DNA from 3 places in the Streptomyces sp. NPDC048473 genome. Region 1 is predicted to be linked to each of the others. Evidence: riboswitches for the same ligand, from Rfam matches in the RefSeq annotation. Region 1 holds a riboswitch; each other region holds the start of a gene.
What was found. Region 1 has a riboswitch for cyclic di-AMP ahead of ACGFU7_RS45240 (peptidoglycan DD-metalloendopeptidase family protein). Riboswitches for the same ligand answer to the same signal wherever they lie in the genome.
Positions count from the first base shown of each region.

Region 1 (10,502 bases):
TTTGCCTCGGAGGCAAGGAATTTGCCTCCGAGGAAAGCTCCTGGCCCAATGGGTACATGAACACTCCAGACGGAGGGGTGGCCGACGAGCTCCCCGGAGTCGCGCCACGCCTGCGCGATCTGCGCCGCGGTCGTGGTCTCACCCTGGAGACCGCCGCTCAGCGGGCCGGGCTCTCGCCCGCCCATCTCTCCCGGCTCGAAACGGGCCGTCGGCAGCCGTCGCTGCCGATGCTCCTCGGTCTTGCCAGGATCTACGGTACGACGGTCTCCGAACTGCTCGGCGAGACGCCCCCGGAACGTGAGGCGATCATCCGCGGCAGGAGGTTCGAGGGGGCCGAGGCCGACGGCTGGATGTATCAGCAGGCCGGCGGCTCCGGCCGGGCGATGCAGGCGCTCCGCGTCCGGGTTCCGTACGGCGCACAGAGTGATCTCGTGCGCGTCCATCCCGGCGAGGAGTGGCTGTACGTGCTCGTCGGGCACCTCCGGGTCGCGCTCGGGGACACCGTGCACGATCTCGCCCCCGGTGACAGCGCGCACTTCGACTCGCTCACCCCGCACCGGATCGCGGCCGTCGGCCGCGACGGTGCCGAGCTGCTCTTCGTCCACACCCTGCTGCAGAGCCCCGCCGCCGAGCTGTGCCTCGGCAGCGGCATCCACCGTCGCTGAGACCGGTTCATCCGGTCACCAGAGAGGTCTGTCATGTCCGATTCAGAGAACTTCGACCCGCTCGGGTCCAGGAAGAACTACGAAGCCCAGGAGCGGAAGTTTCCGCGTGGCGTGGTGATCCGGCTGTTCGCCTATCTCATCGCCGGACACATCTTCGCGGCCTTCCTGTACCTGCTCTTCGCGGTGGCCGGCAAGGGCTGACCACCGCCGAGCGAGCCCGGCTACGCCTCGTCGAGGAGCCGGTCGCGCAGCCGCTCACGGGTCTCGGGCGCGAGCTTCAGGCCCTCGGAGAAGTACCGGTCCGTACTGCCCCAGTTCTCCTCGATGGCGGCGAAGGCCGCGGCGAGGTAGTCGGCGTGGGCGCCGAAGAGCGGATTGAGCAGCTCCATCACCTCGGCCGACATGCCGTCCGCCGAGGTGTCGCTGCGGTGCACCTTGTAGCGGCGGTGGGCGTCGTTGGACTTCAGGTAGTCGGCCTCGATGGCGTCGCGCTCGACACCGACCGCGAGCAGTGACACCGCAATCGACAGACCGGCCCGGTCCTTGCCCGCCGCGCAGTGCATCAGCGCGGGAACGCTGTCCTCGGCCAGGGCGTGCAGAACCCGGCTGTGCTCGGCGGTACGGTCCCGGATGATCGCGCGGTACGAGGCGATCATCCGGTTCGTTCCCTTGCCGTTGGCGAGAATCGAGCGCAGCTGGTCGAGATCGCCGTCGCGGACCATCCGCCAGAACTCGGCGCCGTCGGCGGGGTCGGAGAGCGGGATGCTCACATTCCGCACGCCCTGCAGCTCCACGTCCAGGCCGTCGAGCCGGTGGTCGGCCGCATTGCGGAAGTCGAAGACCGTGTGCAGACCGAGACCGCCCAGGAAGGCGGCGTCCTCGGCGGTGGCGTGCGCGAGATGACCACTGCGGAAGAGCCGTCCGTACCGCACCCGCCGGCCGTCCACGGTGGGCAGGCCGCCCACATCACGGAAGTTGCGGACACCCGCCAGCTCGGGTTCCGTCGACGGGATCTGCGGCAACTGCTGCGTCACAGTGACTCCTGGGGTGTCTGGCGTCGACGCGAGTCGCCGACAAGGCCACTCCCGCGACGATACGACATTGATTCCTCAGGCAATCATCTCGGTCTTTGCTTGTCGATACCTCGGTGAACCCCCGTGCTCCGGCGGTGAATCCGTCCGGTGAATCCCTCGCAAAACCGTTGCCCGACCACCCGGCATTGGTCGATGATGTGCGGAACTGTTGAAATGTGGGGATGCGATGATCGAGACTGGCGACAAGGGCCGGACCTGGCTGCTCACCGGGGCGAGCAGCAGCTACGCACTGCGAGTCACCGGACGGGACGAGCTGGTCCATCTGCACTGGGGGCCACGGATCTCCCTTGCTGCGGCCGAGGCCCTGGCCGCAGCACCGGAGCCACCCGTCAGGGGCTTCGAGTCCCCGCTCGACGGCCGCGAGGAGTACCCCGTGGAGGGCGGTCCCCGGTTCGTCCGCCCGGCCCTCTCGGTACGCACCCCACAGGTCCGCGGCACCGAGTGGGCCTTCGCCGACGCCACGGTCGACGGAGACGAACTCCGTATCGCCTTCACCGACTCCGTGCACCGGCTCGCCCTCACCCTGCACTACCGGATGCGGGACGACTCCGATGTGATCGAGCGCTGGGCCACCGTCGCCCACGCCGGGCCGGACGGTCCGCCGCTGGAACTGCTGCGCGCCGACGCGGCGGCCTGGGCGCTGCCCGCTCGCGACGGCTGGCGGCTGAGCCGGCTGCACGGCCGCTGGGCGGCGGAGTCGCAGCTCGCGCGGGCGGAGCTCACGTACGGCGAGAGCGTCATCTCCAGCAGGCGCGGCCACACCGGGCACCAGTACCTGCCATGGGTCGCACTCGACGCCGACGGCGCGGCGACCGAGGAGAGCGGCGAGGTGTACGGCTGTGCGCTCGGCTGGTCCGGATCGTGGCGGATCTCCGTACAGCGGCTCCCCGACGGGCTCGTACAGATCACCGGTGGCGCCGGCTACGACGACTCGGGGCTGCTGCTGCTCGCGCCGGGGGAGTCGTACGCCACACCCGTCTTCGCCGGTCTGTGGAGCGCGGAGGGGTTCGGCGGGGCGAGCCGGGCCTGGCACGCCTGGCAGCTGGCCCATGTGATCCCGGACGCACAGAGCCTGCGACCGGTTCTCTACAACTCCTGGGAGGCGACCGGCTTCGACGTCTCGCAGGAGCAGCAGCGCGCCCTCGCCGAGCGCGCCGCCGCGATGGGCGTCGAGCTGTTCGTCGTGGACGACGCATGGTTCGGGCAGCGCACCAGCGACCGGGCCGGGCTCGGCGACTGGACACCGAATCCGGACCGCTTTCCCGGTGGGCTCAAGCCACTCGTCGACGAAGTGCATGGACTCGGCATGCAGTTCGGTATCTGGGTCGAGCCGGAAATGGTCAATGCCGACAGCGATCTCTATCGCGCACACCCCGACTGGGTTCAGCACTTCCCCGGGCGGGCACGGACCGAGTTCCGCAATCAACTGGTGCTCAATCTGGCCCGCACCGATGTGCAGGAATATCTCTGGGAGCAACTGGATACACTGCTCTCCAGTGCATCCGTCGACTATGTGAAGTGGGACTTCAACCGCTCCTTCACCGACGCGGGCTGGCCGGGCGAGGAGTATCAGCAGAAGCTATGGATCGAGCATGTGGACGCCCTCTACGCGCTGATCGACCGGCTCCGGGCCGCGCACCCCGGCGTGGCCTTCGAGTCCTGCTCGGGCGGCGGCGGGCGGATCGATCTGGGGATTCTGTCCCGCACGGACCAGGTGTGGACCTCGGACAACACCGACCCGCTCGACCGCCTCACCATCCAGGAGGGCTTCGGTCAGATCCATCCGGCCCGGGTGATGGCCGCCTGGGTCACCGACAGTCCGAATGTCCAGCTCAACGACAGGGTCAGCTCACTGCGCTTCCGTTTCGTGAGCGCGATGGCCGGTGTGCTCGGGGTCGGCGGGGACCTCGCCGAGTGGAGCGAGGAGGAACTGGCCGAGGCGCGGACCTGGGTGGATCTCTATAAGGCGATCCGGCCGGTGGTGCAGCTCGGCGCGCTGTACCGGCTGCGCGCCCCGCGCGACGGACTCAGCGCGGTCCAGTACGTCCACGGGGAGGAGACCGTGGTCCTGATGTGGCTGGAGGCGCAGAGATACGGGGAGCGGCCCCCGGCCCTGCGGCTGCGCGGACTCGACCCCGCAGCGACGTACACCTGCCTGGACACGGGGGCGGTGCACCACGGTTCGGTACTGCTGCATCAGGGGCTGCACACCGGGCTTCGGGGGGATCTCGACGCGCGGGTGCTGAGACTCCGACGCGGATGATGGGCATGACATGTCCGTAATGGGTGCATTTAACCCAATAAGCCCTGCTTGTAGGGGAGATGGTTGCCCACTCGTGAGCGGGATCATATCCGTGACGGTGTGTGCTGGCGGGGCAGTTGGGTATTCCGTGCGCGGCGTGGAATGTCAAGATCCTTAATCCACGGAGTGTGACCGGAATTCCGTGCCGATTTCCGGGCGCGGATTCCGGTACGGAACCAGTGGCTTGTTCTCGCCGTCCCGACTCGCTTACGGTCACCGTCAATCCGGACGGACCGCCTAATCCTGCCGCCGCCCGGAATTCGCACCCACTCATCGTGTGGCAGGAGCGGGGGAACCAGGTAGGCCGCCGATCGGAGAAATCCGGCCGGCTAGGGGTGAAGTCGCGCTCAGCGCGGCCGGGCATCTCCAGCCCGAACCCGACAGCTCACCTCGTAGGCGCCGGAGAGGAAGCACCACATGCCCATATCGGGTAAGCACCGTCGTACGAAGTCCAGCACCATCGCCCGTGGCGTCGCCGCCGCAAGCGCCGGCGGCGCCGTCATCGCACTGCCGCTGCTCGGTGCCACCGGTGCCCACGCCGCGGAGCAGGCCGCCCCTGCCGCCGCCCCGCAGTCGGCCTCCGCCGCCACGCACGCCGCCCCGGCCAAGCCGGCTGCGCAGAAGCAGGCCGCCACTACGACGTACTCCGTCGTCTCCGGCGACTACCTGTCGAAGATCGCCGCCGAGCACAAGGTCAAGGGCGGCTGGCAGAAGCTGTACCAGGACAACCGCAAGGTCGTCGGCGAAGACCCCAGCCTGATCTTCCCGGGCATGAAGCTGACGCTCGGCGGCAAGGCGTGGGGCGACTCCGCGCCCACCGGCGCCGGCACGGGCGCGGCCCTCCCGTCGAAGGCCCCCTCGGTGCCCTCGTCGGTCGTGGAGAAGTCCGCCCCGGCCAAGTCCGCCCCGGCCAAGTCCGCCCCGGCCAAGGCCTCGACGGTCACGGAGTCCAAGACCTCCGCCCCGGCCGACCAGGGCAACAGCTCCGGCTACACCCACCCGGTCCCCGGCAACCACACCACCGGATACCGCGCCTCCGGCTCCAACTGGTCCAGCGGCAGCCACACCGGGATCGACTTCCCCGTCTTCACCGGCACCAGTGTGAAGGCCATCACCTCCGGCACCGTCGTCACCGCCGGCTGGGGTGGCGCGTACGGCAACCAGGTCGTCATCAAGCACGCCGACGGCCACTACTCGCAGTACGGCCACCTGTCCTCGATCTCCGTCTCCGCGGGCCAGAGCGTGAGCACCGGTCAGCAGATCGGCCTCTCCGGCGCCACCGGCAACGTCACAGGACCGCACCTGCACTTCGAGGTCCGCACGGGCCCGGCGTACGGCTCGGACATCGACCCGATCGCCTACCTGGCTTCGCACGGCATCTACGTCTGAGCCGAACGGCCCGGCAGTTGAGCAACAAAGCATGACCTGAGCAACACAGAAGGGGCGGTGCGCGGCGGCGCACCGCCCCTTCTGCTTATTCCCCCTTTACCAAAACCTGACCGGGTGGTCTATCTCACCACCCGTCAACCCCTTATTACGGTCGCGTAGGTCACATTCGGCGGTGCAGGATAAGCGTTTGTGGCAGACGATTCGAGAAAAAATCAACGTGGCGTCATCAACCGACATGGCGTCATCGGGTCGTACGCAGCGATTGGCGACAGCTTCACCGAGGGAGTCGGCGACCCCGGCCCGGACGGAACCTTCGTCGGCTGGGCGGACCGTTTCGCGGTACTTCTCGCGGACCAGCTCCCGGACCCCGATGCGGGGACGAGCACCGAAGGTTCCGCTCACGGGAATTTCAGGTACGCCAATCTCGCCGTACGCGGACGCCTCCTCGACCAGATCGTCGAGGAGCAGGTGCCGCGCGCCAAGGAGCTCGCACCCGACCTGGTGAGCTTCTGCGCGGGTGGCAACGACATCATCAGGCCCGGCACCGACCCCGACGACGTGGCCGAGCGCTTCGAGCGCGCGGTCGCCGAGCTGACCGAATCGGTCGGCACCGTCCTGGTCACCACCGGCTTCGACACCCGTGGCGTTCCCGTGCTGCGCCATCTGCGCGGCAAGATCGCCACCTACACCGCCCATGTGCGGTCCATCGCCGACCGCTACGACTGCCCGGTCCTCGACCTGTGGTCGCTGCGGTCCGTTCAGGACAGGCGCGCCTGGGACGACGACCGGCTCCATCTGTCGCCCGAGGGACACACCAGGGTCGCGCTGCGCGCCGCCCAGGTCCTCGGCATCGATGTGCCGGCCGACCCGGACCAGGAATGGCCCCCGCAGGCACAGCGCGGCACGCTCGAAGTACGGCGCGACGACATCCACTGGGCGCGCGAGTACCTGGTCCCGTGGATAGGCCGGCGGCTGCGCGGCGAGTCCTCCGGCGACCATGTCGAGGCGAAGAGGCCGGACCTCCTGCCGCTCTAGGGGTGTCCGGCCATTCCGCCGGACAGGCCCTGGGGGCGTCCGCCGCCGTAGTGCCCTCGCTCGCCGGACGGGCCCGAGGTTCAGGCCCGTCCGGCGAGGGGCGACAACGGGGGCGCCGGTATCCGCTCCAGCACACCGCCCGCGAAGACGTCGTACAGCGGCAGCGTCTCCAGATGCACATAGCCGATGTGGCAGTCGCAGACGGCCAGCGGACAGGCCCGCGGGCCGAGCGCGCGCCGGTAGCTCCCGTCGTAGAGATTGCCGAGCTCCGCCGGGACGAAATGGCAGCGCCGCACCGTGCCGTCACCGTCCACAGAGATGACCGACTCGCCCGTCCGGCAGGGCAGTCCGGCCGACCGGTGCGGATGCCGGCTGTACGGGAAGAGCGGGTCGAGGGCCGTCCAGCGGTCCGCTTCCTCGTCCGTGTAGGTGCGCCCCTCCGCGGCGTTCACCCAGAGATAGACCTCGTCCGGCAGCGCGGTACGCAGCCGACGTGCCTCGTCGAGATGCTCGTCGAGACCGACGACACCGACGCTGTGCCGAATGCCCAGCGCGGTCAGCTCCCGGCACTTGGTGAGGAACCGCTCGTACGGCGTCTGCCCCGGGTGGTACGTGCACCAGAGCGCGATCTTCTCGCGGCCGGCGTCACCCGCCTCGGCCAGCCACCCCGTACGGCTGCTGATGTTCGTCTGGATCGCGACCCGGCCGATGTGCGGCAGTTGCGCCAGCTCGACCAGCGCACGGCGGTACCAGGAGCGGACCAGACCCTCGCCCCACGGGGTGAACAGGACCGAGATCCGGTCGCCGGTCCGCGCCGCGGCCCACGCCGTGAACCGCTCCAGCGCGGCGCGGTCGGCACGCAGCTGCTCCCGGCTGTCGCGCCGCTTGGCGAACGGGCAGTAAGGGCAGTCGTAGTCGCAGGACGCGAGCGGACCGCGGTAGAGAATGGTCAGGTCCATGGGCGCGCTCACTTCAGTTCGTACGCGGCCATCGCGGCCCGTACGCCGGGGGAGAAGAGTTCGGGGCCCAGTGCGTCGGAGTGGGCCAGGCCCTCGGCGGAGAGCCGCAGCAGGCCGGACGGTCCGGCCGTCGCGTCGAGCCAGCCGCGCGCCTCGAACCGGGCCAGTTGCATGGGGAAGTCGTCGGCCGGGGAGGTACCGAACCGCTCCCGGTAGTCGGCCAGTTGCAGCCCCTTGGCCTGGAGGACCGACTGCAGGAGGTGGCGGCGGCGCGCCTCGTCGCCGTCGACGTACCGTCCGACCTCGGCGCGCGAGAAGTCCTCCGTCCCGGTGTAGCTGTCGATGATCGCCCGTACCTCCCGCATCTCCACCGCGTAGTCGAAGGAGTAGTGCAGCTTCGAGGTGTACGAACGGGCGCCGCAGCCCAGGCCGATCATGCCGTCGGTCTGGCAGGCGTAGTCGTCGGGGCCGTCCGTCCGCGGGGCGTCGGTGCGGCGGAACATCCGCATGGACACCTGCTCGTAGCCGTGGGCGAGCAGATGGTCCCGGCCCGCGCGGTACAGCCGCAGTCGCTGCTCGTCCCAGGCGGCGTCCGCCGCTGCCTCGCCGTCGGCGCCGAGCCGTCCGAGACCGGTCAGCGGGCGGACATACAGCGGATAGAGATACAGCTCCTCCGGCTGCCAGCAGAGTGCCGCGTCCAGCGAGGTGCGCCAGCTGTCCTCGGTCTGCCCTTCGATGCCGTAGATCAGGTCGATGTTCAGGATCGGGATGCGGGCATCACGTATCCGGTCCAGCGCCGCCTCCACATCGGCGCGGCGCTGCGGTCGCACAGCGGCACGCGCCTCGGCTTCGACGAAGCTCTGCACGCCGATGCTGATCCTGGTCGTCCCGCGGTCGGCGAGTACGGCCAGCCGGTCGGCGGTCGCGGTCGACGGCGACGTCTCGACCGACAGCGGAACGGACCGCAGATCGGCGCCCATCCGCTTCTCCGCGATGTCGCAGAGCCGCTCCAGCTCCGCGGCTGTCAGGAACGTGGGAGTGCCCCCGCCGAACGCCGCCGCGGCGAAACGCACCGGCTCGGCGTCTCCCAGCGCGTCGCGGACGGCGGTGGCCTGCCGGTCCAGTGCGTCGAGATACCTGGTCGTCAGCTCATCGGGAGCGCCGATCCGGGTGAAGAGATTGCAGAAGCCGCAGCGGACCTCGCAGAACGGTATGTGGAGATAGAGCGAGAGCGCGTCCTTGCGCTCGGCCACCCACAGCTCGTGCAGCGCCGGCCGGTCGGCGAGAGGACGATAGGCGGTCTTGTGCGGGTAGGCGTAGACATAGCTCTGGTACGGGCGGGTGGTCGGCGCGGCGGTCGTGGTGCGGCTCATGGTGCGGTGGCCCCCGGTTCCAGGAAGAAGTGGGCGTACGGAACGGTCCAGACGGACTCGTGACCGAGCCGGTGACCGGTGTAGCCGTCATCCCCGTACGCCGTTCCGTGGTCGGAGCAGACGATGGCGAAACAGCGGCGGCGGCTGCTCGCGGCGGCGAAGAGCCGGCCGATGTGGGCGTCGACGTACTCCAGGGCGGCGGCATGGGTGGCGCGGGAATCGCCCGCCTCGCGCGTGGCCCCCGGCTGGTGGAACCAGTTGGGCTGGTGCAGAGCGGCCACATTGACGAAGAGGAACAGCCGCTGATCGGCGGGGAGCTCGGCGACGACCTGCTCGGCGCGGGCCACCTGCGCCTCGAAGGAGGTGGACGACGCGACGCCGAACTCCGGTTCCCAGTGGCTCTCCTGGAACATGCCGGGCAGTACGGAGCCGAGCGGACCCTGCTGGTTGAAGAAACCGACGCCGCCGATGCACACCGTGCGGTAGCCCGCATCGGCGAGGCCGGACAGCAGATCGGGGGTGTCGAAGACAAAGGTGCCCGAAGCGGTGGACTCACTGCCCGCGAAACGTGCCGCGAACAGCCGGGGATGCGGCCCCCGGCCGGCCGGTGTCGGCAGGAATCCGGCGAAGATCGCCTGATGGGAGGCGTAGGTGAAGCTGCCGGGCGCATGCCGCTTCTCCCAGACACCGTCCGGCAGATGGCGCGCCAGATGCGGAATGCGTCCGGCGGCGGCGAGCTCCGCCGCCACGTCGTAGCGCAGCGTGTCGAGGGTGATGAGCAGCAGGTCGTGGCTGCCCACGATCTCGCTCATGTCGGGGTTCCGGGCGTCCGCGAGGGCGGGCGCGGTGTCAGGGAGTGGCGGTTGCACGGTGGTTCCTTGCTCTGTTCAGTACGGCGGCGACCTGCGCCGCATAGGTGTCCAGGCCCTCGGCGCCGCTGCCGGGAAGTCCGGTCAGCCGTGGCAATAGATCGCCGAAGGCGTTGACCTCGCCGACGGCGAAGCGCCGCCAGCCGGTCGCGGGCAGCAGATCGACGCCCACACACAGCGTGTCCGGGAAACAGGCTGCTGCCCGTTCGCATACGGCCAGGGCCTGCGCCCAGCTGCCGCCCGCGGCCTCGACGGCCGCACGGACGTCGTCGAGACTTCCGCGCTCGCCGCCGAGGTGAAGATTGGTCATGGGGGAGTGGCTGGTGCGCACGACGGCATGGGTGGCCCGGCCCGCCACCACCACGACCCGCAGATCGGCCGCCCGGCCGCGCTGGGCGGCCTTGGGCAGCCAGCGCTCGATGTGCAGCCCGTCCGGTGCGAGTGCGTCGACGATCGCCGCGACCTCCCGCTCCGTCGTACAGCGACGCAACCGCAACGAGTTGAATAGCCGGCCGGCCGTGTCGCGCTCCACCGATGTGGTGGCCCTGACCCGGCCGGGCCCGGCCGTCTCCACGGCCAGCACCCCTGAGGCGGACGAACCGTGCGCGAGCTTCACAAAGGCCCGGGGCATGCCATGGGCCGTCATCCGGTCGCGTACGTCCGCCCAGTCGCGCACCGCGGGAGCCGCGGCCCCCGAGGTCGGCGACGCGGGTACGGGCACTTCGGCACCGTCCAGTACGGCATGGCAGAGCCGCTTGTCGAACAGCACCGCGACATCGCCGGGGTCGTCGAGCAGAACGGCACCGGAAGCGGCTG
Region 1 covers NZ_JBICXE010000085.1:3,546-14,047, forward strand. The annotation lists gene ACGFU7_RS45220 (helix-turn-helix domain-containing protein) at 57-665, shown strand; gene ACGFU7_RS45225 (DUF6126 family protein) at 699-866, shown strand; gene ACGFU7_RS45230 (tyrosine-protein phosphatase) at 887-1,699, opposite strand; gene ACGFU7_RS45235 (alpha-galactosidase) at 1,926-4,022, shown strand; cyclic di-AMP (ydaO/yuaA leader) riboswitch at 4,315-4,473, shown strand; gene ACGFU7_RS45240 (peptidoglycan DD-metalloendopeptidase family protein) at 4,479-5,450, shown strand; gene ACGFU7_RS45245 (SGNH/GDSL hydrolase family protein) at 5,640-6,485, shown strand; gene ACGFU7_RS45250 (STM4011 family radical SAM protein) at 6,566-7,444, opposite strand; gene ACGFU7_RS45255 (STM4012 family radical SAM protein) at 7,453-8,817, opposite strand; gene ACGFU7_RS45260 (STM4013/SEN3800 family hydrolase) at 8,814-9,629, opposite strand; gene ACGFU7_RS45265 (STM4014 family protein) at 9,667-10,502, opposite strand, start outside.

Region 2 (10,502 bases), on a different contig from region 1:
GGGTCGGGGTCGGGGCCGAGGAGGGCGTCGATCAGGTCGGCGGTGCCCGGCTCGTCGATGGTGTCGTCGAGGAACTCGGGCACCTTGCCGGGCACGGCGGCCTGCCGTCGCCACTGCGCGTACCTCACCGCTTCGGCCAGGGCACGCACGGCCCGCTCGGCGGCGGGGTAGGCGGGGATGCGGCCGATACGGGGGCCGGGGCCGTCGTTGCTGTCCGCGCCGGTGGTGGCAGTACCGGGGCCGTCGGTGGCGGCGGTGGATGTGGCGGTTCCGGGGGCGGTGCCGGGTGCCGAGGGGGTGTGCGCAGGGTCGGGGCCGGTCGCGGTGGCGGCTCCGGTGCGCGGGGACGTCGCGGCTGCGGAGGGCTGTGCCGAAGGGCGCGGCAGCGCGACCGTGCTGGTGGCCGCGGCGAGGGCCTCCGCCAGGCCGCCGATCTCCACATGGACGACGGCCACCGGCTTGGCGGGACCGGCCGCGGCGGCGGCGTGCAGCGCGGTCGCCAGCACCTCTCCGTCGCCCGATTCCGCCTCGCCGTTCTCGCCCACCCACGGGATCGCCGTCACGACCACCGAGTCGCAGCCCTCGTCGGCGAGGGCTTCGGCCAGGGCGTCCCGGAAGTCCTGCGGGGTGGCGGCGGTGGTGAGGTCGCGGGGCGGGCGCGGGCGCAGCCCCTCGGCCAGGCAGGCGTCGTACGTGAGCAGGCCGAGCGACTCGGAGTTGCCGAGGATCGCGACGCGCGGGCCCGCCGGGAGGGGCTGATCGGCGAGCAGGAGACCCGCGTCGACCATTTCCGTCACGGTGTCGACGCGGATCACGCCCGCCTGCCGCATGAGCGCTGAGACCGTCGCGTCCGGGATCCGGCTGACCGGCACCGCGTGGCCGGGCGGGGTGGAGCCGCTGTGCCGGGCGCCCTTCACCACGACCACCGGCTTCACGGCCGCGGTGCGCCGCGCGAGGCGGGTGAACTTGCGGGGGTTGCCGAGCGATTCGAGGTACAGCAGGGCGACATCGGTGTCCGGGTCCTCGTACCAGTACTGCAGGAAGTCGTTGCCCGAGATGTCGGCGCGGTTGCCCGCGGAGATGAAGGTGGAGAGGCCGGCGCCGCGCCGGTAGAGCCCGGAGAGCAGCGCAATGCCGATCGCTCCGGACTGGGTGAAGAGGCCGATGCGCCCGGGGGCGGGCGGCTCGGGGGCGAGGGAGGCGTTCAGCCGGACGGCCTCGGCGTTGTTGATGAGGCCGAAGGCGTTCGGACCGATGATCCGCATACCGTACGAGCGGGCCTGGCGGACCAGTTCGCGCTGCCGTTCCCTGCCTTCGGCGCCCCATTCGGCGTATCCGGCGGAGAGGACGACCAGGCCCTGGACGCCGTGTTCACCGCAGTCGGCGACGGCCTCCGGAACCCGGTCGGCGGGGACGGCGACGACCGCGAGGTCGACCGGTTCGTCGATCTCGCCGATGGAACGGTGGGCGGGGACACCGTCGATCGTGCCCTGGTCCGCGGCGAAGGCGCGGTTCACGGCGTACGTACGGCCGGTGAAGCCGGCCCCGAGGAGGTTGCGCAGGACCGTGCGGCCGACCCCACCGGGAGTGCGGCCTGCGCCGATGACGGCGACGGATCCGGGGGCGAGCAGCCGTTGCACGGAGCGCGCCTCGGCCCGCTGCTCACGGCCGCGCTGGACGGCGAGGGACTCGGCAGTCGGTTCGAGGTCCAGGGTGAGATGGACGGAGCCGTCCTCGAAGCTGCGCTGCTGGGTGTACCCGGCGTCCCGGAACACCTTGATCATCTTGTTGTTGGCGGGCAGCACCTCGGCCGCGAAGCGGCGGATGCCGCGCTCGCGGGCGACGGCCGCGATGTGTTCGAGGAGCGCCGAGGCCACACCCCGGCCCTGATGCGCATCCTGGACGAGGAAGGCGACCTCGGCCTCGTCGGCGGGCGCGGAAGCGGCCCGGCCCCGCTCGTCGATCCGGTCGTAGCGGACGGTCGCGATGAACTCGCCGCCGACCGTGACCGCGAGCCCCACCCGGTCGACGTAGTCGTGATGGGTGAAGCGGTGCACGTCCCTGTCGGACAGACGCGGATACGGGGCGAAGAAGCGGTAGTACTTCGACTCGTCGGAGACCTGCTCGTAGAAGCTGACCAGCCGTTCGGCGTCGCCCGTGGTGATGGGCCTGATCCGGGCGGTTCCTCCGTCGCGGAGGACCACGTCCGCTTCCCAGTGGTCGGGGTACGCGTGATGCGGACTCTGCTCCGGCGAGGGCTGCATGCGCAAAGACTACGGCTCCGTCAGCGGTCGCGTAGGTCTTGGCGCCGGGGCAGTCTGAGGGGGCTGATCGGCGGTACAGCACGGGTTGTGGGCGTGCCGCGAGTCGGCCGGAGCATCGCGCACCACATGAGAGACTGGTCTAGACAACCATTGATTCGTGAAGGGCAGAACCATGGCTGAGCGCCGCGTCAACGTCGGTTGGTCCGAGGGCCTGCACGCCCGCCCCGCTTCCATCTTCGTCCGTGCCGCCACGGCTTCCGGCGTCCCCGTGACGATCTCCAAGGCCGACGGCAACCCGGTGAACGCCGCCTCCATGCTCGCGGTGCTCGGTCTCGGAGCGCACGGTGGCGAGGAGATCGTGCTCGCATCCGAGGCCGACGACTCCGAAGCCGCCCTGGACCGTCTGGCGAAGCTGGTTGCCGAAGGGCTGGATGAGCTTCCGGAGACCGTCTGAACCATTTTCTGCGAGAGAGCCGCGGCACCCATATTCGGGGCTGCGGCTTTTTCGCTTTCCTGACCCGGGACGACCGGAGCGAATTCGGGCAGCCCAAAGAAAGCCCTCACAGAGTTACGACTCTTTGTATACGGCGTAATTGTTAATGCCGAACGCCCGTGGTGTTTACGGAATGTTGCGAAGTCCTCACCCGGTCGGCGCGGGAGGCGGCGGGCCGGCGGCCCGGCCTGTCGGTGCGGCGCAGCCGGTGAGCGGCCGCGGCCCGTTCGGCATGCTGGGTGGCCAGCGCCCTGGCCCGTTCCGCGTCACCCCGCACCACCGCGTCCACGATGGCTCCGTGCTCGGCCCAGGAATCCACCGGCCGGGCCGGCTGCTCGACCGTGTACATCCAGGCGATCTTGTGCCGGAGCTGGGTGAGCAGCGCGATCAGCCCTGGACTGCCGGAGGCCTGCGCCAGCGTCTCGTGGAACCAGCCGCCCAGCGAGCGCAGATCCTCCCCCTCGCCCCGCCGGGCCCGCTCCTGGCCGAGTCTGACCAGACCGCGCAACACCTTGAGATGTGCCTCGGTGCGGCGCTGCGCGGCGCGCGCGGCGCCCAGCGGCTCCAGCAGCATCCGGACCTCCAGGAGGTCGGCGGCCTCCTGCTCGGTGGGCTCGGCGACGCAGGCGCCCGCGTGCCGGCGGGTGACCACGAAGCCCTCGGACTCCAGGGTGCGCAGCGCTTCCCGTACCGGGACACGGGAGACCCCGTAACGACGCGCCAGCAACTCCTCGGTGAGCCGGCTGCCGCGTTCGAAGACACCGGAGACGATGTCGTCACGGATCGCCGTGCATACCGAATGCGCCGGAATACGCATGTCCGAACCTCCGCCTTAATCCCCGCGAAACGCGGCCGACCGACGCCTCTTCCGTGACTCTATTGCAATGCGGCCGCATTTCCGATGCCGGGTGTAAATCCATGAATATCTTTTGGCCACAGGACGGTTCGGCGGGCAGGTACTGCGGGCGGGCGCGGGGCCGGGTACGGCGAAGGCCCCGGCGTGCTGCCGGGGCCTTCGGGGGTGCTGCGGGTGGAGCGTCGGTCAGACGTTGACGCCGTGGGCGCGCAGGTACGCGACGGGGTCCATGTCGGAGCCGTACGACGGTGTGGTCCGGGCCTCGAAGTGGAGGTGTGGTCCGGTGGAGTTGCCGGTCGAGCCGGAGAGGCCGATCTGCCGGCCCGCGCCGACGCTCTGGCCGACGGAGACACCGATCGAGGAGAGGTGGCCGTACTGCGTGTACGTGCCGTCCGTCATCCGGAGCACGATGTTGTTGCCGTACGCGCCGCCCCAGCCCGCCTCGACGACCGTACCGGCGCCGACGGCGACGACGGAGCTGCCGGACGCGGCGTGGAAGTCGATGCCCGAGTGGCTGCCGGAGGACCAGAGCGAGCCGCTGGACTTGTAACCGGTGGTGACGTACGAACCGGCGACCGGGAGCTGGAAGGAGCCCAGGCGGGTGCGCTCGGCGGACCGGGCGGCGCGGGCCTTCTCGGCGCGTGCCTCGGCCGCGCGCTTGGCGTCGGCCTTCGCCTCCGCCTTCTTCCTGGCTTCGGCCTTCTTCTTGGCCTCGGCCTTCCGCTGGGCCTCCGCCCTCGCCTTGGCCGCGACATCGGCCTGGTGCTTCTGCGCGTCGGCCTGGGCGTCGATCTGGTCGGCGAGGGCGCCCTCGATGGCGATGACCTGGTTGAGACCGGTGTCGCTGACGGAGGCGTCCGCGGCGAGGGCCGGAGAGGCCATGCCGCCGATGACGCCGGTGGTGGCCAGAGCCGCGACGCCGGCGATCTTCGCGCTCCTGCGCGTCAGACGGTTCGGGGCACGATGCTTCCCGGTGGCACGGGTGAACGCCATGAAGTGGCTGATCCTTTCCTTCCTTCTCGCCTACCGGGTTAGCTGACGGGTTCGGAGCAGGAAGGTCTCCTACGGACGCCCCGGCCTCACCGAGGCTCAGGCATCCGATTCACCCCAGGGACTTCATGGGTCCCCGGCTCCCCAGGCTCGCGCCTGACGGGGACTCGGCGATGGCTGCCCGGTACGTCACGGATGCGGCATACGAGTGACGGACAGCCCAGCCGACGCTAAGCGGGGTCACTTTCATTCACCAAACGGACAGGCCGTTTTGTAGCGCATCCCACAGGGCAGACAGGCAACCTCCCCACCAAAACGGACAAAAAGGAAGACCCCGACGAGATCTGACTCACAGGGGTCTTCCTTCTGTCCCGGTATGCGGACATATGACGGGTCGGTGGACTGGTCAGCGCTGCCGGTGCGGCTGGTGCTCGGTCGAACGTGACAGTCGACCGGTGAACTGTCACACGCGACAGGGCGGCCGGTCGGCCGTCGCCCGCGGCGGGCCGGACGATCGTCCGGCGTCCACGACGGGTACGCCCGTCAGCCGGCGACCACCGACACCTCTCCGACGCCCAGGGCCCGGATCGGCTCCTCGATCTGCGCCGCGTCACCGACAAGGATCGTGACCAGCCGGTCGCCCGGGAAGGCGTTGACCACCGCTGCGGTCGCCTCGACCGTGCCGGTCTCCGCGAGCCGGGCGTACAGCTGTGCCTGGTAGTCGTCCGGGAGGTGCTGCTCGACCTGGTCGGCGAGGGTGCCCGCGACCGAGGCCGCCGTCTCGAACTTCAGCGGTGCGACACCCACGAGGTTCTGCACGGCCGTCTCGCGCTCTTCATCGGTCAGCCCCTCGGCCGCCAGGGTCCGCAGGACCGTCCACAGGTCCTTCAGCGCCGGTCCGGTGGACTCCGTGTCCACCGATCCGCTGATGGCGAGCATCGCGGCACCGGTCGCCCCCGAGGCGGAATCCGGGGCCGACGACCGCAGCACCTGGGCGAAGGCCCGTACGCCGTAGGTGTAGCCCTTCTCCTCGCGCAGCACACGGTCCAGCCGGGAGGTGAGCGTGCCGCCCAGGCAGTACGTGCCCAGCACCTGGGCCGGCCACACGCTGTCGTGCCGGTCGGCGCCGATCCGGCCGATCAGCAGCTGCGTCTGCACCGCGCCCGGACGGTCGACGATCACCACTCGGCCGGTGTCGTCGGCGGTGATCGGCGGGGCGGGACGTGGCTCGGCGGTGTCTCCCGACCAGTCGCCGAGGGTGTCGGCGAGCAGGGCGTCCAGGTCGATGCCGGTGAGGTCACCGACGATCACGGCGGTCGCCGTGGACGGCCGGATGTGAGCGTCGAAGAAGGCACGCACAGCTGCCGAGTCGATCCGCTCCACCGTCTCCTCGGTGCCCTGGCGCGGGCGCGACATCCGCGCCGCGGCCGGGAAGAGCTCCTTGGAGAGCTGCTTGGCGGCGCGCCGGGCCGGGTTGGCCTGCTCGTGCGGGATCTCGTCGAGCCGGTTGCGTACCAGCCGTTCGATCTCGCTGTCGGCGAAGGCGGGCGCCCGCAGCGCCTCGGCGACCAGCGCGAGCGCCTTGGCCAGCCGGGAGGCCGGGACCTCCAGGGAGACCCGGACACCGGGGTGGTCGGCGTGCGCGTCGAGGGTGGCGCCGCAGCGCTCCAGCTCGGCGGCGAACTCCTCGGCGGTGTGCTTGTCGGTGCCCTCGGACAGCGCCCGCGACATGATCGTGGCCACGCCGTCGAGGCCCTCGGGCTCGGCGTCCAGCGGGGCGTCGAGGAAGATCTCGACTGCCACGACCTGCTGGCCGGGGCGGTGGCAGCGCAGCACCGTGAGGCCGTTGGGCAGGGCGCCGCGCTCCGGCGCGGGGAAGGCCCAGGGGCGGGCGACGCCGGGGGCGGGCTGTGGGTGGTACTGCATCGAAACTCCAGTCGCGGCAGCGTCGGTCACTTGTCCGCTCCTTCGTGCGCGTCGGTGTCTTCGGCGTCGTTCTCATCGGTGTCCGCTGCGTCTGCGGGCTCGGCCGATTCGACCGGCTCGTAGACCAGCACCGCCCGGTTGTCGGGGCGCAGCTGGGCCTTGGCGACCGCCTGGACCTCATCCGCGGTGACATCGAGAACCCGCTGTACGGCGGTCAGGGCGAGCTGCGGGTCGCCGAACAGCACGGCGAACCGGCAGAGTTCGTCGGCACGGCCCGCGACCGTACCGAGCCGGTCCAGCCACTCGCGCTCCAACTGGGCCTGCGCACGCTCCATTTCCTCGGGCGTGGGGCCCTCGGCGGCGAACCGGGCAAGCTCCTCGTCGACCGCGGCCTCGATCTGCGGCACCTCGACGCCGCCGGACGTCTTGACGTCCAGCCAGCCCAGCGAGGGCGCACCGGCCAGCCGCAGCAGCCCGAACCCGGCCGCCACGGCCGTACGGTCACGGCGGACCAGGCGGTTGTGCAGCCGCGACGACTCGCCGCCGCCGAGCACGGTCAGCGCGAGGTCTGCCGCGTCACACTCACGGGTGCCGTCGTGCGGCAGCCGGTAGGCGGCCATCAGCGCCCGCGCCGGAACTTCCTCGTTCACCTCTTCGCGCAACTGCTCGCCGATGGTCTCGGGGAGTGTGCCGTCGCGCGGCGGCTGCTTGCCGTCGTGGGACGGGATGGAGCCGAAGTACTTCTCGATCCAGGCGAGGGTCTGCTCGGGGTCGATGTCGCCGACGACCGAGAGCACCGCGTTGTTGGGCGCGTAGTACGTACGGAAGAAGGTGCGCGCGTCCTCAAGAGTCGCGGCATCCAGGTCCGCCATCGAGCCGATCGGCGTGTGGTGGTACGGGTGGCCCTCGGGGTAGGCCAGTGCCGTCAGCTTCTCGAACGCTGTGCCGTAGGGAACGTTGTCGTAGCGCTGGCGGCGCTCGTTCTTGACGACGTCGCGCTGGTTCTCCATGGACTCCTCGTCGAGCGCGGCGAGCAGCGAGCCCATCCGGTCCGCCTCGAGCCAGAGAGCCAGCTCCAGCTGGTGCGTGGGCATGGTCTCGAAGTAGTTGGTGCGCTCGAAGCTGGTGGTCCCGTTGAGCGAACCGCCGGCTCCCTGCACCAGCTCGAAGTGTCCGTTCCCCTTGACCTGGCCGGAGCCCTGGAACATCAGGTGCTCGAAGAGGTGAGCCAGACCGGTGCGTCCCTTGACCTCGTGGCGCGAGCCGACGTCGTACCAGAGGCAGACCGCGGCGACCGGGGTCAGATGGTCCTCGGAGAGCACCACGCGCAGGCCGTTGGCCAGACGGTGCTCGGTCGCTGTCAAGCCGCCGGAGCCGGCCTGGGCTGTGGCCGTGTGACCCATGGGCATGTACGTCCCTTCGATCGCGATACTGGATTTCCTGCGAGACCTGCCACTGTAAGCAAGCGCACAGACACCTGGCGAAGTTCCCATACCGCGGAAGTTCGCGTGAAAGAGGGGCGCATCCCCCGCAAGACGGGTCGTGAAACCACCTCGGCAGGGGTCGGGAACGGCTCTTGGGACGGGTCGAGGTCGGCGATGTCAGTGCGGCGGTCCACAATGGTCCGCGTCAGAACCTGAGGTTGCCCGAACAGAATCCGTGAAGGAGTCGCAGCAGCGATGGCCCGCCGCAGCACGAAGACCCCGCCGCCGGACGACTTCGAGGAGAAGATCCTCGACATCGACGTCGTCGACGAAATGCAGGGCTCCTTCCTTGAGTACGCGTACTCGGTGATCTACTCACGGGCCCTGCCTGACGCCCGTGACGGCATGAAGCCGGTGCACCGCCGCATCGTGTACCAGATGAACGAGATGGGCCTGCGCCCCGACCGCGGCTATGTGAAGTGCGCCCGTGTCGTCGGCGAAGTCATGGGCAAATTGCACCCGCACGGCGATGCGTCGATCTACGACGCGCTGGTCCGTCTGGCGCAGCCGTTCTCCATGCGGCTCCCCCTGGTCGACGGCCACGGCAACTTCGGCTCGCTCGGAAACGACGACCCGCCGGCCGCCATGCGGTACACCGAGTGCCGGATGGCCGACGCGACGTCACTGATGACGGAGTCGATCGACGAGGACACCGTCGATTTCCAGTCGAATTACGACGGCCAGGAGCAGGAGCCGACCGTTCTCCCGGCCGCGTACCCGAACCTCCTGGTCAACGGGTCGTCCGGGATCGCGGTCGGCATGGCTACCAATATGCCGCCGCACAACTTGGGCGAGGTCATCGCCGCCGCCCGCCATCTGATCAAGCATCCGGGCGCGGACCTGGAGACCCTGATGCGGTTCGTCCCCGGTCCCGATCTGCCGACCGGTGGCCGGATCGTGGGCCTGGGCGGTATCAAGGACGCGTACGCCCGCGGACGCGGCACGTTCAAGATCCGTGCGACCGTCGCCGTGGAGAATGTGACGGCGCGCCGCAAGGGTCTGGTCGTCACCGAACTGCCCTTCGCCGTCGGTCCGGAGAAGGTGATCTCCAAGATCAAGGATCTGGTCTCGGCGAAGAAGCTCCAGGGCATCGCGGACGTGAAGGACCTGACCGACCGCGAGCACGGCCTGCGCCTGGTCATCGAGGTGAAGAACGGCTTCGTGCCGGAGGCCGTGCTGGAGCAGCTCTACAAGCTGACGCCGATGGAGGAGTCCTTCGGCATCAACAATGTGGCGCTGGTCGACGGACAGCCGCTCACCCTGGGCCTCAAGGAGCTCCTGGAGGTCTATCTCGATCACCGCTTCGACGTGGTGCGCCGGCGCAGCGAGTTCCGCCGGACCAAGCGTCGCAACCGGCTGCACCTGGTCGAGGGGCTCCTCGTCGCGCTGATCGACATCGACGAGGTCATCCGGCTCATCCGGTCCAGTGACAACTCGGCGCAGGCGAAGGAGCGGCTCATCGAGCACTTCTCGCTGAGCGAGACCCAGACGCAGTACATCCTGGACACCCCGCTGCGCCGGCTGACCCGGTTCGACCGGATCGAGCTGGAGAGCGAGCGGGACCGGCTCAACGCCGAGATCGACGAGCTGACCGCCATCCTCGAATCGGACACCGAGCTGCGCAAGCTCGTCTCCTCCGAACTGGCCGCGGTCGCCAAGAAGTTCGGTACCGACCGGCGTACGGTGCTGCTGGAGTCGGCCGGTTCGCAGGTCGCCTCGGTGCCGCTGGAGGTCGCGGACGACCCGTGCCGGGTGCTGCTGTCCTCGACCGGCCTGCTGGCCCGTACCGCCAATGACGATCCGATCGTCTTCGCCGAGGATGCCAAGCGCGCCAAGCACGATGCGATCGTGTCGGCCGTACCGGCGACGGCCCGTGGCGATGTGGGCGTGGTGACGTCGACGGGGCGGCTGCTGCGGCTCACGGTGATCGATCTGCCCCAGCTGCCGGACACCCATGCGGCACCCAGCCTTTCGGGCGGGGCGTTGGTTTCGGAGTTCCTCACGCTGGAGAGCGACGAGGAGGTCATCTGCCTCACCACGCTCGACGAGGCCTCCCCCGGCCTGGCGATCGGCACCCTTCAGGGGATCGTCAAGCGGGTGGTGCCGGACTACCCGGCCAATAAGGACGAGTTGGAGGTCATCACCCTCAAGGACGGTGACCGGATCGTCGGCGCGGCCGAACTGCGTACGGGCGAGGAGGACCTGGTCTTCATCACGTCCGACGCGCAGTTGCTGCGCTACCCGGCGGCACAGGTGCGGCCACAGGGCCGGCCCGCGGGAGGCATGGCGGGGATCAAGCTCACGGCGGATGCCGAGGTGATCTCGTTCACCGCGGTGGATCCGGCGGCGGACGCCGTGGTGTTCACGGTGGCGGGCTCGCACGGCACGCTGGACGACTCGGTGCTGACGTCCAAGCTCACCCCGTTCGACCAGTATCCGCGCAAGGGCCGGGCCACCGGTGGGGTGCGCTGTCAGCGGTTCCTCAAGGG
Region 2 covers NZ_JBICXE010000021.1:37,185-47,686, forward strand. The annotation lists gene ACGFU7_RS28560 (GNAT family N-acetyltransferase) at 1-2,264, opposite strand, end outside; gene ACGFU7_RS28565 (HPr family phosphocarrier protein) at 2,437-2,718, shown strand; gene ACGFU7_RS28570 (GntR family transcriptional regulator) at 2,861-3,574, opposite strand; gene ACGFU7_RS28575 (M23 family metallopeptidase) at 3,800-4,606, opposite strand; cyclic di-AMP (ydaO/yuaA leader) riboswitch at 4,620-4,786, opposite strand; gene ACGFU7_RS28580 (M16 family metallopeptidase) at 5,147-6,529, opposite strand; gene ACGFU7_RS28585 (M16 family metallopeptidase) at 6,556-7,938, opposite strand; gene ACGFU7_RS28590 (DNA topoisomerase (ATP-hydrolyzing) subunit A) at 8,209-10,502, shown strand, end outside.
Region 2: linked by a shared signal. The riboswitch ahead of ACGFU7_RS28575 (M23 family metallopeptidase) and the one ahead of ACGFU7_RS45240 (peptidoglycan DD-metalloendopeptidase family protein) in region 1 are both predicted to bind cyclic di-AMP.

Region 3 (10,502 bases), on a different contig from region 1:
GCCTCCGCGACCCGTCAGTGGGTCTCGGACGAGCTGACCCAGTCCGCCAAGTCCGTCGCCGAACGGGGCCGGGAGGCGGGCGACGCCTGGCTGCACCGGGTGTGGCGGCGCACCCTGATCGCGGTGTGGGGGAGTCTCGCCGTGCTGGTGATCGCCGAGGCCGCCACCGCCATCGGTGCGGGCTGGACCAACGCCCGTACGGCGGGGCTGGTCGCCGGACTCGTCACCGCGGGCCTGCTCACCGGTGCCGCCCATGTCCACCGGGCCCGCGGCGGCCTCCTCGCCCCGGTGATCGGTGAGGACAACCGGCTCTCCACCTCCCGGGCGGTCGCCGCGTCCTGGGTGCTGCTGGCGGTCTTCTCCGTACTCGTGCTGGCGCTCCAGCTGGCGGGAGCCTCCGGTCACGCCGAGCGCGACGAACTGATCGAGGGGCTGGATCTGGCCAGGGGCGCAGGGATGGTGACCGTGCTTGCGCTGGTGTGCGCCATCGCCGTGGTCGTACGCCGGGTGGTGACCGTACGGGCCCTGTCCGGGCGGCTGCAGAAGCTGCGGGCCGACCGGCCGCGCGCCGCCGATCTGCTCACCGACGACTCCGGGCGGGGCAGCTTCACGGATGTGCAGTACGTGCTGGTGAGCACCGTCGCCGTACTGTTCGCCGCGGTCCGCCTCGCCCGCAGGCCCGAGCAACTGCCCGACCTGCCCTGGGGGCTGGCGCTGCTGGTCACCGTCTCGGCGCTCGCGTACTTCGCCGGGAAATACGCGGAGGGCGGGCGCCCGGTGGTGCTCTCGGTGGTCCGGGCCCGCGAGGCCGGGGATCTGGACGCGCCGATCCGTACCGGCGACGACATCGAGATCCGTGGTGCGGGCTTCGTGCCGCCCGGCGCCGGGGCGCCGGACCGGCTGGCCCGCATGGTCGTCCGGATCGGGCGGGTCCATGTCCATGTGCCGCTCATTCCGGTCACCGGCGGCTTCGCCAACCCGTCCGACAGCGTGCTCACCGTGCCGGTACCGGTGGAGGTGGAACCGGGGCTGGTGGAGGTGCAGGTCGTGACCGCTGCCGGGGTGGAGACGAACCGGGTCGAGATCGATGTGACGGACTGACTGCCGCGGCCCGTGCCCGGCCGCGGGTGACGGATACCGGCCGATCGGATGCCCCGCCGGGTGAGCCGCGCGTTCACGACGTACGTATGGTCTGTTGACGGGTCTACGGAAGGCGGGGCAGCCACATGCAGGACATTCAGGGTTACGGCATGAACGTACGCGGTCTGGGCGAGCCGAGAGGGCTCAAGGAGCTGGCGCGGGAGCACGCCCTGCTGCCCCTGCGGATCTTTCTCGGTGTCACCTTCATCTACGCCGGGCTCGACAAACTGACGGACAGTTCCTTCTTCCGCGCGAGCGGCGCCGGGTCCATCGGCGAGACGATGCACGCGGTACGCGACTCGTCGGCGATCCCGGCCCTCGTCGACCTCGCGCTGAAGAGCCCCGGCGCCTTCGGGTACGCCATCGCCATCGGCGAACTCGCCGTCGGCATCGGCACCCTCATCGGGCTGTGGGCGCGGCTGGCCGCGCTCGGCGGGGCGCTGATCTCGCTGAGCCTGTGGCTGACGGTGAGCTGGCAGGTCGATCCGTACTACTTCGGCAACGACCTGGCCTACCTCATGGCCTGGCTGCCGCTGCTGCTCGGCGGGGCCGCGGCGTTCTCCGTGGACGCCCTTTTCGCGTCACGACGGCGACGGATCGCGTAGTTCACCCAGGTCACGGTGGCGGCCAGCCAGAGGCCGCCGAAGAACAGCGGGAAGAAGAAGACCCACGGGGCGTCCCAGACCCCCGCGACGTCCGCCGCGTATCCCGCTGCCAGAGCGAGCATGACCACGCCCGCCACCGCCCGCCCCGGACGGATCTCATGACGCAGCACGGGTGACCTCCACCTGTCCGATGCCGACTTCGAGAGTGAGCTCGACCGTGCCGGCCGGTTTGCTGCCCGGGGGCGGCGGAAACGTCCTGTGCTCATTCTGCGACGGGTTGACGTCCACATCGCGTTGCCGGTCGGCCGGTGCGTCGCCCGTCCGGCTGACCGGCAGCGTGATGTCGCCGAGGCCCGCCCGCGCGTCCACCGTCACCGTCACCGCCTTCGGCACGACGACGACCGCGCGGCCCGCCCCGACGTTCACCCCCGTACGGACGGTGTCGCCCCGGGGGACCGTGATCTCGGTGAGGTCCAGCCGTGCCACCCCGGAGCCCAGTTCGTAATGCGGCCGGACCGCCGCCACCGAGGCCGGCCGCCAGCCCTCGCGCACCCACTGGGTGGTGATGTCCTTCGGCAGCGCGGACGCGCCCGCCAGCAGGGCCGCCGTGATCATCGACAGCATGACCGTGCCGAACCCGGTCCGCCCGAGGAGCGCACTGACCAGCATCCCGAGCCCGAACACCGCGAGCGCACCGGCCAGACCGATCTGCAGACTCGTACCGAACGGCTGGGAATCCCAGTTCAGCCCCGTGCCCAGACCGCCGGCGATCAGCGCGAGCAGGAACACGAGACCGCCGATCGAGGCCGGGCCCGTGGTACCGGGCTCGTGCCGGGGCGCGCGGAACGGGTCTTCCGGCGTCGCCCCCCGGGGGCGTACCGTCCGGCCGTCGAGCGGCGCATCGGCCGGACCCCACAGATAGCCGGGGCCCACCGGCCCCGAGGTGCCGTCCTTGATGATCGGATCCCGCCACCACGACGGGGTACCCGGTGACGGCGGAGCCTTCACCTCGGGCGGTGCGTCCGCCACCGCCTGCGCGGTCGCCGGATGCAGCGGGTCCTCGGGCGCCGCCGTCCTGCGGTTCTGCGTCCAGACGGCGAAGCCGACGACCGCGAGCGACAGCATCGCGGAGAACGCCAGCGTGCCGCCGTTGCCCAGCATGGAGAGGAACAGCCCGCAGCCGATCAGCGCGAGCAGCACCGCGATCAGCGACGCACCCTCGACGCGGCCGGACAGCAGCCTGCGCGCCTCGTTCTCGTCCTCGCCGTCCAGGGGGATCAGCAGCCAGGCGAAGCCGTAGAAGATCAGCCCGATGCCGCCGGTGACGGACAGCACACCGAGCACGATCCGGAAGATCACCGGATCGACGTCGCAGTACCGGCCGAGCCCGCCGCAGACCCCGGCCACGACTTTGTGCCGCGGGCTGCGCCGCAGCTGCGGTCCCGGCTCGGGAGGTGGTGCGGCGCCGGGGGAGGCGTCCTGGGGAACGGTCATGGCTCCATGGTGACGGGCCGAGCGCCCGTCCGGGACCCGCGCCGACCCTGGCCGATCCCTGATATTCGCCCGGCGGCCCCCTGGGGGAGGCGCTCCGGCACCGGCCCGGCGGCTTCTGCGGGAGGCGCCCGCGCGCACCCCCGGGGCCGAACTCTCAGGGTCCAGTCGGGGGCGGACCCTGATGCCGTCGCCCGTACGGACATGTGACGATCGGGTCATGCCAGCCGCCACGCCCCGAGCCACAAGCTCCCTCAACGCCGACCCGGAGGAGCCACCGCTGCGCAAGCTGTACCGCAGCGCCGACGGACGGCTGCTCGGCGGCGTCGCGCGCGGTCTCGCCGGGCATCTCGGGCTGCCCGTCGCCTGGGTGCGGTTCGTCTTCCTCGGCCTGTTCTTCGCGGACGGCCTCGGCGCGCTGCTCTACGCCGTGTTCTGGATCGTCGTCCCGCTCGGTGTCGGTGGCGTGGAGGCGCCGCGCTCCGTCTTCGAGACCGCCCCGGACGGCAGACGACGGCTCCGCAAACCCGACAGGGGCCAGGTCTTCGCCCTCATCGCGCTGTTCATCGGCGCCATCATCTTCGTCGGCAACGTCGACATGGGCAGCAAGGCCGACCGCTACATCTGGCCCACGCTGCTGATCGGCGCAGGTTCCGTACTGGTGTGGCGGCAGGCCGACAACGCCCGGCGCGCCCGCTGGATGGAGGTTGGCAGCCGCCGCCGGGTCCTGCATCTGGCCCGGGGCCTCGCCGGGGTCGCCCTGGTCGGCCTGGGCCTGGCCGTCTTCATGGTGGTACGCGGCTCCGCGGCCCAGCTCGGCAACGTCCTGACCGCCGCGATCGCCGTCCTCACCGGCATCGCGCTGCTGGCCGGCCCCTACCTCGTACGCATGACCCAGGACCTCTCCGAGGAACGCCTGATGCGCATCAGGGCCCAGGAGCGCGCCGAGGTCGCCGCCCATGTCCATGACTCGGTGCTGCACACCCTGACCCTGATCCAGCGCAACGCGGAGGACGCGGGCGAGGTCCGCAGACTGGCCCGCGCCCAGGAACGCGAACTGCGCAACTGGCTGTACAACCCCGAGGGCACCGGCAAGGACGAGGACGACGAACCCGCGACCCTCGCCGAGGCGGTCAAGCGCGCCGCCGCCGAGGTCGAGGACAAGCACGGCGTCCCGCTGGAGGTCGTCGTCGTCGGCGACTGCCCGCTGGACGAGAAGCTGGCCGCGCAGATGCAGGCCGCACGCGAGGCGATGGTCAACGCCGCGAAGTACGGTGGCGAGGGCGGCGCCGTGCAGGTCTACGCGGAGGTCGAGGGCCGCACGGTCTTCGTCTCCGTGCGCGACCGGGGCCCGGGATTCGATCCGGACTCCGTACCGGGGGACAGAATGGGCGTACGAGAATCAATCATCGGCCGGATGCAGCGCAACGGCGGTACGGCGCGGCTGCGTTCGGTGCCCGGCGGGGGCACGGAAGTCGAGCTGGAGATGGAGAGGGCGAGCGATGACGGAGACCACTGAGGCGACCGGGGGCCCGGAGCACCGGGTACGGGTCGTGCTCGTCGACGACCACCGGATGTTCCGCACCGGTGTCCAGGCCGAGATCGGCCGCACCGAGGAGACCGGCGTCGAGGTCGTCGGCGAGGCCGCCGACGTCGACCAGGCGGTCACCGTCATCACGGCGACCCGCCCCGAGGTGGTCCTCCTCGACGTCCACCTGCCGGGCGGCGGCGGCGTCGAGGTGCTGCGCCGCTGCGCCCCGATGATGGGCGCCGTCGAGAACCCGGTGCGGTTCCTGGCGCTGTCCGTCTCGGATGCCGCCGAGGACGTCATCGGCGTCATCCGCGGCGGCGCCCGCGGCTATGTCACCAAGACCATCACCGGCACCGACCTGGTCGACTCGGTCTTCCGGGTCCAGGACGGCGACGCCGTGTTCTCGCCCCGGCTGGCCGGCTTCGTCCTCGACGCCTTCGCCTCCACGGACGCGCCGCCGGTCGACGAGGACCTGGACCGGCTGACGCAGCGCGAGCGCGAGGTGCTGCGGCTGATCGCCCGCGGCTACGCGTACAAGGAGATCGCCAAGCAGCTGTTCATCTCGGTGAAGACGGTCGAGTCGCATGTCTCGGCGGTGCTGCGGAAGCTCCAGCTGTCCAACCGCCACGAACTGACCCGGTGGGCGACGGCGCGACGGCTGGTCTGAGCCGGCCGGCCGTACCGTCGGGGTCGAGCGAGATGTGTCCGGGTGTCCTCTTGCCGAGTGACCGGGAGCCGGGAGCCTATGCCACCCGGGTCGCTCCGGCGAAGGGCATTTGGTCGATCGGCGCGATCCGGACCGGCGCTCCCGGGCGCGGGGCGTGGATCATCTGGCCGTTGCCGATGTAGAGCCCGACATGGCTGATGCCGGAGTAGAAGAACACCAGGTCGCCCGGGGCCAGTTCGGAGCGCGGGATGTGCTGTCCGGCGTTGATCTGGGTGTACGTGGTCCGGGGGAGCGCGACACCGGCGGAGCGCCAGGCGGCCTGGGTGAGCCCGGAGCAGTCGAACGAGGACGGGCCGGTCGCGCCCCAGACGTACGGCTTGCCGAGCGCCCCGTACGCGAACGCGATGGCCTCGGCGGCACGGGTGTTGGGGGCCAGGACGGGGCCGCGCGCGGTGCTGCGGTCGGCACGGCCGGCGGCGCGCGCACTGTCCGAGCTCTCGTATGCGGCGCGCTCGGCCGGGGACAGGGTGGCGAGGAGCCGCTGCGCGTCGGCCAGTTTGGTGCTGATCGTCGCCTTGTGCTTCTTCAGCTCGGCCTGGCGCGATGCCAGGGCTGCCAGCTTTCCCTTGGCCTGCGAGCGCAGCTGGGCGATCCGGGCGACCTGCCGCTCCACCTCGTCGACCTCGGCGGCCTGGCGGTCGCCGATCCGGTCCACGTACGACGCGCGCTCCAGGTACTGGTCGGGGTCGGAGGAGAGCGCCAGCTGTACGGCCGGGTCGAGGCCACCGGTGCGGTACTGCGCGGCGGCGAGTGAACCCAGCGCGTTGCGGGAGGCGTTGAGGCGCTCGGTCCTGCGGGCGGCCTCGTCGCGCAGGGTGTCGACGGCATCGGCGGCGGCGGTCGCCTTCTCCTTCGCGCCGTTGTACTGCTCGGTGGCGACCTCCGCGTCGTGGTACAGCCGGTCCATCTCCGCCCCGACCTGGGCGGGGGTGAGCCGGGGATCGGCTTGTGCGGAGCCCGGCAGGGCGGCAGCGGTGGCGGCCCCGGCAAAGGCGAGGGTGGCTGCGGTGCGGGCAGCAGAGCCGGTGTACGGGCGCTGCTTGGGTTTCCGGTGCGCTGCCACGGGGGCGTGCGTCCTTCCTGGCGACTGCCCGCCGGGGACTACCGGCGGGCCCGCCGGAGGTCCGGCGGCGGGTCACCAACAGGGGGAGTGGCCCGCCGCCGGATCTCTCGGCGGGGTGACCGGTTCGCCGTCCGGGTGCGGAGCGGCGGTGAGCCGGTCACCTGGTCAGGACGCTAAACCCGGGGCACGGGGAAGAGTCGTAATGACGCCTATTGCCCGAATTTGGCGCGGCACTGTCATTGATTGATCGGGAAAATTACACCAGAGTCAGGCAATTGGTGCAGACGTGAGTGAAGCGACAGGAAGTCACACCTGCCTGCGGAGTGGTGATATGGCCGGGGCTAGGCTGCGGACCCATGGATGTACTCATCAATGTCTTCGTCGCCCTGCACATCATCGGTATCGCCTCTCTGCTGGGCGGTTTCCTGACCCAGATGAAGGCGATGGGCGCGGGCACGGCCCGGTTCGTCCCGGCGATGCTGCACGGCGCACTGACGATGCTGGTCACCGGTGTCGCGCTGGTCGGGCTCAACGAGGCCGACGACCAGACCGTGAACAACATCAAGATCGGGGTCAAGCTGCTGCTCCTGGTCGTCATCCTCGCGCTCGTCTACATCAAGCGGGACGAGGAGAAGGTCGACAAAGGTTCCTTCGCGGCGGTGGGCGGGCTGACGCTCGCCAACATCTTCATCGCCACGCTCTGGACCTGAGCCGGCCCGCGCCGCACCACCGGACGGGCTCGGAATTCAAGCCCGTCCGGCCGCTGAGGGCATAGGAGTGTGAGCCGCTACGACGGCCGCACGCTGCCGTAGATCGGCATGTAGTAGATCGATTCCTCGCGCACATTCGCCCCCGGCTTCGGCGCGTGGATCATCATCCCGTCGCCCTTGTAGATGCCGACGTGGCTGATGTCGTCGTAGAAGAAGACGAGGTCGCCCGGCTGCAGATCGGCCGTCGCGATCCGGATACCTGTCTCCACCTGGTCCCAGGTGGTGCGCGGGATGTCGACGCCCGCGGCCTTCCATGCCGCCTGGGTGAGCCCGGAGCAGTCGTACGAGGACGGGCCCGTCGCGCCCCAGACGTACGGCTTGCCGATCTGGGCCGTGGCGAAGGCGAGGGCCTTCTCCGCCTTGGTGGTGGCGCTGCTGTCCGAGCCGGTTTTGGTGCCCGTTCCCGTACCGCTGCCGGATTCCGCCTCCTTCGCGGCCCTGCGGTCCGCCTCCGCCTTGGCGGCGGCCTGCTGCTGCGCCAGTTCCTCCGCCTTGCGCTTGGCCTCCGCCTCCTTCTTGCGCTCCAGCGCCGCGAGCCGGGCCTTCTCCTCGGCGGTCAGCTTCGTCAGTGTCGCGCGCGCCTCGCCCAGCTTCTTCTGGACGTTCTGCTTGCTGGTGCGCAGCGTGGTCTGTGTCGCGGTCAGCGTCTCCAGGCTCTGCACCGCTTCGGCGCGCTTCTTCGACGCCTTGGCCTGCTGCGTACGGAAGTCCGTGACCGCCTTCTGCTGCTGACCGGTCATCCGGCTCATCAGCTGGTTCTGGTCGAAGTACGACTGCGGGTCGTCGGCCAGGAAGAAGGTGGCGCTCGGCGCGATGGAGCCGGTGCGGTACTGCGCGGCCGCGTAGGCGCCGAGCGTCCTGCGGGCGTCGTTGAGCTTGTCGGCGCGCTCGGCCACGTCCTCCAGCAGGGCGTCGACCTTGGTGCGCTGGGTGGCGGAGGTTTCCTTCGCCCGGTTGTACTGCTGGGTCGCGGTGCCCGCCTGCCGGTAGAGGTCGTCGACCTTCTTCTGGACGTCCTCGATGCTGGGCTTCGGAGCGGGCGCGGCCGTGGCGCTCTGCGTGGAGAGCAGGGTCACGGACGCCAGTGCCGCCGTCGTGAACCCGACGGCCGGTGTGGTGGTGCGCACCCGGGTGCGCGGTTTGCGATGCGACGCCAAGGCCGGCATCTCCTTCCGTGGACCGCCTACCGGGTTAGCTGTCGGGTTCGGGCGGAACGGAAGGCTGCCCTACGGTCCGAGTGGGGGATAAGGACCGATTCACCCCGGTACTGCGTGTGGGTCCCCGGTTCCGAACTCCCGCGAGGGCAGCACGGATTCGGCGTGGGTGCCCGCTCGGCGTGGTTCGCCTCAGGGGGTACGGGCCGCCCGGTCGAGCACGCTAGCCAACCCGTGGTGCTGCTGTGAAGGTCGATGTTCGATATGCCCGATACATTTTCGTGACCTTGATGAAAGGGGGCGGCGCGGGCGGACGAGGGCCCGGATTTTCTTACGTGGCGTGGGTGCCCGCTCTCTTTGTGTGCCCGGCCGCCGGGTCCGGTTCGCCATGCGGCCGTCGGGTGTCGGTGCGGCGGCCTAGACTCGACAAGCGATGAGCAGCCTCTTTGACGACAGCTTCCTGGCCGGCCTCCAGCACTCGGAGGAAGAGCCCCCGCCACCCCCCGAGGACTCCGCACCCGAAGCGGTGCCGGAGGACCTTTTCGCGGGCGTATTCGACGGGCCCCCGCCACCCAGAGACGCGTACTACCGCGACGGCGCGCACCGCCCCGTCATCGACGCCGCGGCGCTCCTCGACGGGCTGAACACCGAGCAGCGCGCCGCCGTGGTCCACGCGGGTTCCCCGCTGCTCATCGTCGCCGGAGCGGGCTCCGGCAAGACCCGGGTGCTGACCCACCGCATCGCTCACCTCCTCGCCGAGCGCGGGGTGCACCCCGGCCAGATCCTGGCGATCACCTTCACCAACAAGGCCGCGGGCGAGATGAAGGAGCGCGTCGAGCAGCTCGTCGGACCGCGCGCCAACGCCATGTGGGTCATGACCTTCCACAGCGCGTGCGTACGCATCCTGCGCCGCGAGTCGAAGAAGCTCGGCTTCACCTCGTCGTTCTCCATCTACGACGCCGCCGACTCCAAGCGGCTGATGGCCCTGGTCTGCCGCGATCTCGACCTCGACCCGAAGCGCTTCCCGCCGAAGGCGTTCACCGCCAAGGTCTCCAACCTGAAGAACGAGCTGATCGACGAGGAGACCTTCGCCGGTCAGGCCGCGGACGGCTTCGAGAAGACGCTCGCCCAGGCCTACGCGATGTACCAGTCCCGGCTGCGCGAGGCCAACGCGCTGGACTTCGACGACATCATCATGACGACGGTCCATCTGCTCCAGGCGTTCCCCGACGTCGCCGAGCACTACCGCCGCCGCTTCCGGCACGTCCTGGTCGACGAGTACCAGGACACCAACCACGCCCAGTACACCCTCGTACGCGAACTGGTCGGCCCGGCCGGAGAGGCCGACGCCCCCGCCGAGCTGTGCGTCGTCGGTGACGCGGACCAGTCGATCTACGCCTTCCGCGGCGCGACCATCCGCAACATCCTCCAGTTCGAGGAGGACTACCCGAACGCGACCACGATCCTCCTGGAGCAGAACTACCGCTCCACGCAGACGATCCTGTCCGCCGCCAACGCGGTCATCGAGCGCAACGAGAGCCGCCGCCCCAAGAACCTCTGGACGAACGCCGGCACGGGCGCCCGGATCACCGGCTATGTCGCCGACACCGAGCACGACGAGGCGCAGTTCGTCGCCGACGAGATCGACCGGCTGACCGACGCGGGCGACGCCAAGGCGGGCGACGTCGCGATCTTCTACCGTACGAACGCGCAGTCCCGTGTCTTCGAAGAGATCTTCATCCGCGTCGGCCTGCCCTACAAGGTCGTCGGCGGCGTGCGCTTCTACGAGCGCAAGGAGGTCCGGGACGTCCTGGCCTACCTCCGGGTCCTCGCCAACCCCGAGGACACCGTCCCGCTGCGCCGCATCCTCAACGTGCCCAAGCGCGGCATCGGCGACCGTGCCGAGGCGATGATCGACGCGCTCTCCATGCGCGAGAAGATCACCTTCCCGCAGGCGCTGCGCCGGGTCGACGAGGCGTACGGCATGGCGGCCCGGTCGGCCAACGCCGTCAAGCGGTTCA
Region 3 covers NZ_JBICXE010000002.1:253,634-264,135, reverse strand. The annotation lists gene ACGFU7_RS04495 (hypothetical protein) at 1-1,101, shown strand, start outside; gene ACGFU7_RS04490 (DoxX family protein) at 1,236-1,745, shown strand; gene ACGFU7_RS04485 (PspC domain-containing protein) at 1,902-3,239, opposite strand; gene ACGFU7_RS04480 (PspC domain-containing protein) at 3,457-4,755, shown strand; gene ACGFU7_RS04475 (LuxR C-terminal-related transcriptional regulator) at 4,739-5,434, shown strand; gene ACGFU7_RS04470 (NlpC/P60 family protein) at 5,511-6,557, opposite strand; gene ACGFU7_RS04465 (hypothetical protein) at 6,914-7,267, shown strand; gene ACGFU7_RS04460 (NlpC/P60 family protein) at 7,345-8,493, opposite strand; cyclic di-AMP (ydaO/yuaA leader) riboswitch at 8,492-8,657, opposite strand; gene pcrA (DNA helicase PcrA) at 8,915-10,502, shown strand, end outside.
Region 3: linked by a shared signal. The riboswitch ahead of ACGFU7_RS04460 (NlpC/P60 family protein) and the one ahead of ACGFU7_RS45240 (peptidoglycan DD-metalloendopeptidase family protein) in region 1 are both predicted to bind cyclic di-AMP.